Regions from separate parts of the Lysinibacillus sp. A4 genome, predicted to be linked through region 1. Evidence: riboswitches for the same ligand, from Rfam matches in the RefSeq annotation. Region 1 holds a riboswitch; the other holds the start of a gene.
What was found. A riboswitch is a leader RNA that binds a small molecule or an ion and turns the genes downstream of it on or off. The one in region 1 is predicted to bind cobalamin.
Positions count from the first base shown of each region.

Region 2: it holds a riboswitch for cobalamin, as region 1 does, so the genes downstream of both, cobT (nicotinate-nucleotide--dimethylbenzimidazole phosphoribosyltransferase) here and NY607_RS15490 (hypothetical protein) in region 1, are expected to answer to the same signal.

Region 1 is NZ_JANWTB010000007.1:103,867-108,769, forward strand. It holds gene NY607_RS15470 (putative RNA methyltransferase) at 1-86, opposite strand, end outside; gene NY607_RS15475 (MATE family efflux transporter) at 89-1,456, opposite strand; gene NY607_RS15480 (tyrosine-protein phosphatase) at 1,591-2,358, opposite strand; gene NY607_RS15485 (ABC transporter substrate-binding protein) at 2,504-3,454, opposite strand; gene NY607_RS15490 (hypothetical protein) at 3,438-3,995, opposite strand; cobalamin riboswitch at 4,154-4,351, opposite strand; gene NY607_RS15495 (glutathione peroxidase) at 4,476-4,903, opposite strand, start outside.
Region 2 is NZ_JANWTB010000002.1:231,416-236,318, reverse strand. It holds gene NY607_RS05255 (ABC transporter ATP-binding protein) at 1-1,394, shown strand, start outside; cobalamin riboswitch at 1,491-1,666, shown strand; gene cobT (nicotinate-nucleotide--dimethylbenzimidazole phosphoribosyltransferase) at 1,759-2,814, shown strand; gene NY607_RS05245 (trimeric intracellular cation channel family protein) at 2,866-3,471, opposite strand; gene NY607_RS05240 (methionine gamma-lyase family protein) at 3,813-4,903, shown strand, end outside.

The sequences.
Region 1 (4,903 bases):
GATTGCTGACAGATTGGACAAGCAAAAAGGGTGATATGTTGATCCATTAATGCCGCCCCGATCGCACGTTTCGATAATGCGCCCATTTCTATGCCTCCTTTTTGTCGTTCGGTGATACAAGAGCATAACGCTCCCATTTACGACTTTTCCATCTAAAGTATACGATAATTGCCCGCACCCATTCATCTGCTGAAATGGCTAGCCAAATTCCGACCAAGCCCCAATCCAATACAAAGACAAATAAATAGCCAAGCGGCAGGCTCATGCAAACCATTGATAGAAAACCAATTTTCACAGGGAATCTAGCATCCCCAGAAGCGCGTAAAGAGTTAATGACCACGATATTCATTGTGCGACCAGTCTCTAGCAAAATACTTAATGCTAACACGGATGCCCCAATCTTAATGACTTCTGGATTATCAGTAAATACCTGCATAAGTGGCTTACGGAATAGCGTAACGACAGCGACCATAATAATCGTAAAAGCAAATGCTGCACGAACACTTTTCCATAGCTGATGATACGCCTCATCTTTTTCTCCTGCACCTACATGACGACCAATAATAATGGCTGTTCCTGTACCAATGGCAATTGCAAATAAATATGTAAACATCGAAATATTCATAGCATATTGTCGTGCTGCTAGTGTTTCTGCTCCTAAGTATGTCGCATAATATAAAAAGATGATTTGGCAAAATTGATAAAGTACCTGTTCAAACGCAGATGGTAAACCAATGTTTAGTATTTTCCTCACATATTCCTTTGAATACTCAAAATAATATTGTAACTTTACGCGCACTTCCATTACCTGATACAGTAACCAGAAAAATACTAGGACAGCTAATCCGCGACTAATGACAGAGGAAATAGCCGCTCCTTTCACACCAAGCTCTGGTAAACCTAAATTCCCAAAAATAAGACCGTAGTTTAGCACAACATGTAAGACGTTCATGCCAAGTGAAACGTACATAGTTTGTTTTGTCCAACCATGTACACGAATAATTGCAGCGAGTGCATTAATAATAGCCTGTAAGAAAATAAAACTCCCAATGATGGCTAAGTAACTTTGTGCATAGTGGAGTACTTCTCCCTGCAAGTTCATCATTGTCATTAAATGTCTCGCAAAGAAGAAAAATAAAATACTCATTAAAAGCCCCACGACCAAATTCATCGTGACCGCTAACGCCGAGATCTTGGCTGCTTCAAAAAAGCGTCTGGAGCCTAAATACTGAGAAACAACAATAGATGCACCATTGCCCACTACCTCCAGAATCAAGATGGCAATATGGATATATTGATTGGCTGCACCTACTCCTGATACAGCATTATCCGATAAAGCACTGAGCATAAAAGTATCGGCTAGTCCCATCAACATAAATAGAAAAACCTCTAAGAAGATCGGCCATGTTAAATGGAATAGACTTAACTTATTTGTCTCTTTAATTGTGTCTGCCAATACTTTCACTTCTCCTATTTTTTCTTAAAAATCTATTGTATCTTATCACAAATATTCAGACTGTAAAGAGATTTATAGGAAGACAGCGCTTCCACATAAAAAATCCCTCTCACATCGTGTGAAAGGGTCCATTTTTAAATCAAGCAATAGGATTGTAATTGCTCTCGTTTTTCAATTGTTAGGCCAAATTCCTGCTCTAAAAACCCATTCTTTGAACCATAGCGACGATCCATCGCATCCAACGCTGCTTGTAAATAGTCTTCACGGGCGGACATTAAGGCATAAAATTGCAGTAGTTCTTGCTCATTATACTGATGCTGAATAGCCTGAGCCATTCTTTCTACCATCGGACGTAAATGTATATTAGTATCTAAATAATCCTCCATGATAGTCTCCTCAGGTACATCTAAAGCTAGTAAAATAAGTGCTCCTCCAATACCCGTTCGGTCCTTACCAACTGCGCAATGATGGACAAGACCTAGATTATTAGGATTTTGAATCGTTTGCATTAACTCTTTAAATGAAAGATTGTTAAAAGGCATTTGTGCATAAAAATCCCGAAACATCTCAGGGCTTACCACTTTATAGAAATCTCTACCACCAGCATTGGTAGGCATTTCAAAAGCATGATTACCCTTCGCTGGGATTTGTATATATTGAGCATGCGAGAACACTGGGTTAGGATTATGATACGCCTCATTGTTATCGCGATAATCAAAAATGGTTTTAATCCCTAATGTTTCAAATAGCTCTTTATCTGCCAGTGTCATTTTTCCAAGAGCAGCTGAGCGGTAAAATAAACCTTTTTTTACCCTACGCCCATCTTTTGTCTTATATCCACCCATGTCTCGGAAATTATAGACTGCCTCAAATGGAATTACCTTTGTCTCTAATTGCTCCAATCACTACACCTCCTAAGATTATTAAGCATACTTACTTTTATTTTAAAGAACAAACTACATTAATTCCAATTTTCACGCTAGGTAATAATTTAAACCACATAAAAAATGCTAGCTGAATGGCTCACAGCTAGCATGGAAACATTTCTTATTTAAATAATTCGGGGTACACAGCTTTCGCTACTAATTCTACAGCTTCACCAATACGCGGACCAGGTCGATTAGAGATATCTGTATCGATGGACAATACCGCTTTGTTTTGAATAGCTGTCACAGTATTCCAACCATCTCGTTCAAGAATTTCTCCTATTGGATCTTCTGTATCGTTTACTGTTGTTAAAATAACATCTGGATTTTTCGCAATAACATCTTCCTCATTCACTTTTGCCCAGCTATTCAAGTCAGAAAAAACATTATTAACATTAGCTGCATCTAATATTTCTTGCTGGAAAGTGCTAGAGCCTGCTGTATATATGTCTGGCTTAGGGCTAACCTCTAAATAAACATTTTTCGGCGTTTTTACGTCCTTCACCTTCGTTTGTACTTCAGCAATTTTCGCCTTGATCTCTTCATTTAATTTATTTCCTATATCAGCAACATCCATCACAGCAGCAATTTGTTCGATATCTCCATAAACATCATCGAAAGTTGTCGCAGATTGAATAACAAACACTTTAATTCCTGCGTCCTCAAGCGGCTTTAGGGCATCCTTATCACCGATTGTATAAGCAATGACAACATCTGGCTTTAACGCTATAATTCTTTCACTGTTAAAGTTCGTAGTATCAGAGACACGTTCAATTTTTTGTGCTTCCTCTGGATAAGTATCGTACTCAGTTGCTCCTACAATTTTATCGCCAACACCTAAAGCAAACAAAATTTCAGTATTACTTGGTTGTAAAGATACAACTGTTTTTGGTACTTCTTTAAACTCTATTTCCACTCCACGGTCATCTGTCACTTTATAGCTTGTTTTCTCTGCGTGTTGTGTATCTTGCGAAGCATCTTTATTTTTTGTATCTTCAGCAGTGCCACAGCCTGCTAATACCAGTGCAAGTAAGAGCACTGATAGCCATTGGAAATTAAATACTTTCTTCATTGTTATTCTCCTTTTTCTTTTTCATTGGGTAGGATTTACTAATAAACGGTATTTCAGCTATTCCAGCTTGCTGATTCATAAAAACAGCCATGACAAAACATACATTAGCTAATAAACCAAGGTAATCGAAAAGAATAGCAGGAACCTCTCGTTCTTCTGATACTTTGTGTAAAGTACGATATGATTTTTTTGCTTCACTGCGACAAAGATGTAAGGCTGCAGCGGCCTCTGTTCCTTGAGGTAAAACAAAACTTTGAATCTCTTCCTTCACATGGCGAACGTAAAAATCATAACGCTCACTTAACCAAGATAAATCCTCTTCAGTTACTGCTAATTTCCCACGAACTGAGCCATTCACATGATACGCCATAGGTAACATAAGCAATAAATCCTCAGCAACGACTTGAACATCCTCTTTTTTTACCGCAGCTAATGCAACTCCTAGATGTGTTGTAAGGCTATCTGTTCGAATTTCAAAATCGACCGTTGAAGCTTTCTCACGCATAAATGGATAACAAGAATAACGGGCATCTTTTTTCACTTGCTTCCCCCCTATTTTCTATAATGAAAAATTCTTATTTGAAAGGCATAAAAAAGTCGCTCCTTTTTGCAAAGGAACGACAAAAATAACATAATGAGCCATCAAACTGGACAAAGCCTATGTATTTGCCGTATATCCTCCTAGCTTCCGAGAAGTTTTTATACGTTCAAATAAAGGTCGGTCTCCTGGCTTGTACAGTTCGTCACATGAAACGAATGTGTTATAAAGGACCTTCCCATCTTCTTTGAGATAGTGGTAAATCTTTATAATGGCTGCACTTACAGTTGCGGAAACAGCTCCGGTTTTTCACCGGATTCCCGATTATGCTAATTAGCACCTTTATTCTGCAAGAATATTTCATTTGTAAAGCAGTTTATCATATATGCTTCAGAAAAAATAGCTGTACTCAGTTTTAAAATATAGCAATGTTTCTACTTGAAGAGAAAACCCTAACAAATTTTTACATTATTAAGAAATTTACTATAATAGTGTTTCAATTGCTTTTTCAATATCGAGCTGTGAATCTGTTGGTTCAAAGCGTGAGACGGTCTTACCATTAGCATCTACTAGAAATTTTGTAAAGTTCCAGCGAATATTACGACCATCTAAAAAGCTTGGGGCAAGTTGAACAATTGCTTCTGCCAACATTTTCTCCTGCATACTTGCCTTCCCAAACTCTCGGTAATCCACTTCATGCTTTAAATAATTAAAGAGTGGATGGGTAGCCTCTCCATTTACCTGTACAAGCTCAAAAATCGGGAATGTGACCCCATAGTTTACCTTGCAGAGATGCTTAGTTTCCTCCCCATCTTCAGGATTTTGATGGCCAAATTGATCACAAGGGAATCCAAGAACTACAAAATTCTCTTTTCCATATTTATCATACATTTTCTGTAAGTCTTCAAATT
Region 2 (4,903 bases), on a different contig from region 1:
TGGACATGGATGAGTATCAATTAAAAGCAAAAGGTGAACTGATGAATAAAATAGAAAATGATACAAAGGCATTTTCTGAAGTAGTATCAGAGTTTTTAAATATTGTTGTAGATTTTATCAGCATAATAATTGTGTTAGTAATATTGATAAATCTTAATTTTATTTTAGCTAGTATTTTATTCATAGCTTGTCCTTTAGCACTTATCATTTTTAAATATTATGGAAGAAAAATAAGGATGATGGATACTGCCATCAAAGAAGATTTAGATTCTTATTTAACCTATTTGGGAGAATTACTGTCATCATTTAAATTATTTAAGATATTTAATACTGAGACAAACGCAATAGATAACTATCAAAAGAAAATTACCTTATTATACAAAAATACTCTTGATAAAATGCGTTTAAGTATAAAATCAGCATCAATAATAGAATTAATAAACTTTACAAGTTATTTGATTATCCTTATTATAGGTGCCTACTTTATTTATAAAGGAAGCCTCACGTTAGGAGTATTAATAGCATTCACTACCTATGCCAATAACTTTAGTCAGTCATTTTTAAGATTTTCTCAACTAAATTCATTTTTACAAGAAGCAATTGTGTCTGTAAATAGAGTAAAAAACTTAATGCAAGACAATAAATATCATCTAAAGAAATTAGAAGTACCTGACTATGTAAATTCTTCGCATCATTTTAGAAAAGATAAAATAGTATTACGGAATGTAAGCTTTACCTATACTAATGCATTATCTCCAGTTTTAGAAAATATAAATCTCCAAATACCTTTGAAGAAAATTGTATTGATTAAGGGAGAAAGCGGATCAGGTAAATCGACATTATTGAATATATTATCAGGTTTATACATTAATTATCAGGGTGAAATATTTCTATCCAATCAAAATATTAGATATATTCCTATTGATGTTTATAGAAAAAGGGTATGTTTGGTAACGCAAGAGCATTTTATAATGACAGGGACAATAAGGGAAAATTTGTTATTAGCAAAGCCGAATGCAACGGACGAAGAATTAATTCAAATTTGTAAAATGGTTAACATTTATTCATATATAGAAACGTTGGACTATAAATTTGAAACTCTTATAGGGCATAACGGGCTTGAATTATCTACTGGGCAACAGCAAAGACTTTCAATAGCAAGATCGCTTCTAAGAGATGCGGATATCTATTTGTTTGACGAGATTACTTCTGCGCTTGATAAAGACAATCAAATAAATATAGAAACATTACTTTTATATTTAAATAAAGAAAAACAAAAGACTGTTATATTGGTTACTCATCACCCTGTTTTAATAAGTGAAGCAGATAAAATTTTTGAAGTTGATAAGCATCAAGTGAATGAGAGGGATTCATTAGTTGTTACAAGCTCTTGATAAGCCTATATTGTTTGAATAGGTGGTGTTACTAAGTTAACACTCAAAAAATTTTTTCCTCTTGACACTAAAAAAGTTGTAAAGTAGATTTAACATAATTACATAAAAGCAATAGGTGCCCACTAGGGAGAATAGGGAATAAAGTGAAAAGCTTTAGCGGACCCGCCACTGTATAAGGGAATTTCATAGTGTATGCCACTAGCAAATTGCTGGGAAGGTACTATGAGGTGTTGAACTTGAGCCAGGAGACCTGCCTACATGCTTTAGAAGATATAGATGATGGAAAAGTCTGTAGTTTATTTGTCATGACAATAAACTACAGACTTTTTATTTTGTCTTAATGAGAACGAGAGGAGAAATAATCATGCAATTATTACAAGACACGATTCAAAACATTCAGGGGGCTGATATGAAAAGTATGGAGCAAGCCAGAAAGCGGATTGATGCGCTTTGTAAGCCCCCAGGTAGCTTGGGTAAACTAGAATCACTTGCCGTACAGCTCTCTGGTATAACAGGACATTTATATCCGATGGTCGACAAAAAAGTGATGATTGTCTGTGCTGCAGATCATGGTGTTTGCGAGGAAGGTGTAACCACGAATCCACAAGATGTTACGGTCTTTCAAACATTAAATTTTCCTAAGGGGGGTACAGGCGTTTGTGCGATTGCTGGCATTACCAATGCAAAGGTGGTCACAGTAGATGTTGGGGTAAAAGGAGATATTCCACTTGATGCAGGTGTCCTTATTCATAAAATTAAATATGGTACAGATAACATGGCACAAGGTCCCGCTATGACCAAACAAGAAGCCATTCAATCGATAGAAGTAGGAATCCGTGTGGCCACTGAGGAAATCATAAAAGGTGCTGATGTACTTGGGACTGGAGAAATGGGCATCGGCAATACAACACCAAGTGCTGCGATATTAGCTGTTTTGACAGGATGCAACCCTATCGAAGTAACGGGGTTTGGTGCAGGAGTAGGCCAAGGAGGCATTGCCTATAAAGCGGCAGTTATTGAAAAAGCAATTACCTTAAATAAGCCTAATCCAAATGATGTTATTGATGTTCTGGCTAAGGTTGGAGGGTTAGAGATAGGGGCGATGACAGGTATTATTCTTGGTGCAGTTGCCCATCGTAAACCCGTTGTCATTGATGGATTTATTTCGACTATAGCCGCCCTCATTGCTTATAAGCTCGAACCAAAAGTAATCGATTATATCATTCCTTCCCATGCTTCAGAGGAACCAGGGGCAAAAATTGCCGCTGCCTTACTAGGCATTGAACCAATGTTGCACATGAATATGCGTTTAGGCGAAGGTTCTGGAGCAGCCTTAGCCTTTCCTATTTTAGATGCAGCTTGCTCGATGATGAAAAACATGGTGACTTTAGAAGAATCAATGCAGTTGTTAAAAAGATAAAAACAATAAAACAGCCAATGACTTAATTTTTGGTCATTGGCTGAATGGTATCTATGCACGATTTAATTTTCGTAATGGCAAGCGCCACTTCATCATATAGGAAAGAATACGTAAAGCTGTAATTACTGCGAATAAAATATAAAGGAAAATATCCCCTGTAAAAACCTCGAAGCCGATTAACAATCCAGCAAGAGCTGCCCAAACCCCATAAACTTCATCACGGAGAACTAATGGTTTTCTTCTAGCTAATAAATCTCGTACAATTCCACCACCTGAACCTGTCAAAACAGCAGCTACAATGACTGCGCTTACTGGCATATCAAGCTTGACAGCATAGAGTGCGCCTTGAATTGCGAATGCTGATAAGCCAATCGCATCTGTGAAGTTACCCCAACGATGCCAATGTTGAATCAGATGATGGGGAAAAATAAAGAATATCGTAATCGCAGCAAGCGCTATTTGAAACATCATATCCTGTCCCCAAAGTGTTGTGACAGGTAGTCCAATGAGTAAATTTCGGATAGCTCCTCCACCAAAAGCAGTCACAATACCAAGTATATATACACCGAATAAATCGTATTCTTCTTCCATGGCAATAATTGCCCCCGAAATAGCAAAGGCAATTGTTCCTATAATACTAAAAACCTCCCAAGCCATCCCTTTCACCCCTTCTATCAATAAATAAACTTTTTTAAAAGTTAAAAGACTTTTTACGTAACAGAATCTATGAATTTAATAGCCAAAATCGGTCATTAAATACGCTTCTTGAAATGAGTCCGCACATTAGCTTAGCGTAAAATGCCCTTAGAAACAATAGGCAAGTTTTACAGGTGCACATACAAATTGATAAAATGTGATTAAAATAAAGAAAAACATTCGTCAAAAGCGTTCATATAACAGTAGTTGGTTAGGGAATTCTAGAGTGATTGAAGTCAATTTAGATAGTCAATAAATCTTACTGATTGAAATGCGAGACATTATGAAATGGAGAAGAAAGAATGACGTTTACATCAAAGTTATCAACAGAAACGCTATCGTTAGCGGAAAAAGTAGAGGAACAAGTTCGGCCTTATCATGCCAAGGTAGAAGAAATGGCGTTCTACAATCAGCAGAAGGTGCTAGCAGCTTTCAGAAAGCATCAAGTAAGTGATTATCATTTACATCCAACAAACGGCTATGGCTATGATGATGAGGGACGGGATAATCTAGAGCGTGTTTATGCAGAAGTATTTGGTGCAGAGGCAGCCATAGTTCGACCACAAATTATTTCAGGGACACATGCAATTACGCTTAGTCTATTCGGTATTTTACGTCCTGGTGATGAGCTGCTTTATATTTCTGGTCAGCCATATGATACATTGCAATCCATTGTCGATGGTGGTGAAAAAGATACAGGTTCACTGAAAGATTATAAAATCGGTTATCGACATGTGGATTTACTAGATAATCAGGTTATTGATTGGGCAGGTGTCGAGGCTGCTATTACAGCACAAACCAAAATGATCGCGATTCAGCGTTCAAAAGGCTATGCAACACGTCCATCCTTTACAATAAAAGAAATTGCAGATATGTGTGTAAAGGTACGTAAAATAGCCCCGAAAGCTGTTATTTTTGTAGATAACTGCTATGGCGAGTTTGTAGAGGCACAGGAACCTACAGAGGTTGGTGCTGACTTAATGGCAGGCTCGCTCATTAAAAATCCAGGTGGAGGCTTGGCTAAAATTGGTGGCTATATTGCTGGGCGAGCAGATTTAGTGGAGAAATGTGCCTATCGTATGACTTCTCCAGGTATTGGAGCAGAAGCGGGGGCCACATTAAATACACTAGGTGATTTTTATCAAGGATTTTTCCTGGCACCCCATGTTGTATCGCAAGCACTTAAAGGGGCGATATTTACAGCTGCAATGCTCGATGAAATTGGCATGAGTACTACTCCGAGCTATCATGCGAAGCGTACAGATTTAATTCAATCAGTATCTTTTCAAACAGCACAGCAAATGATTGACTTTTGTCGCGAAATACAAGCGAACTCACCGATAAATGCCCATTATGCTCCTGAACCAGCCTATATGCCAGGCTATGAAGATGA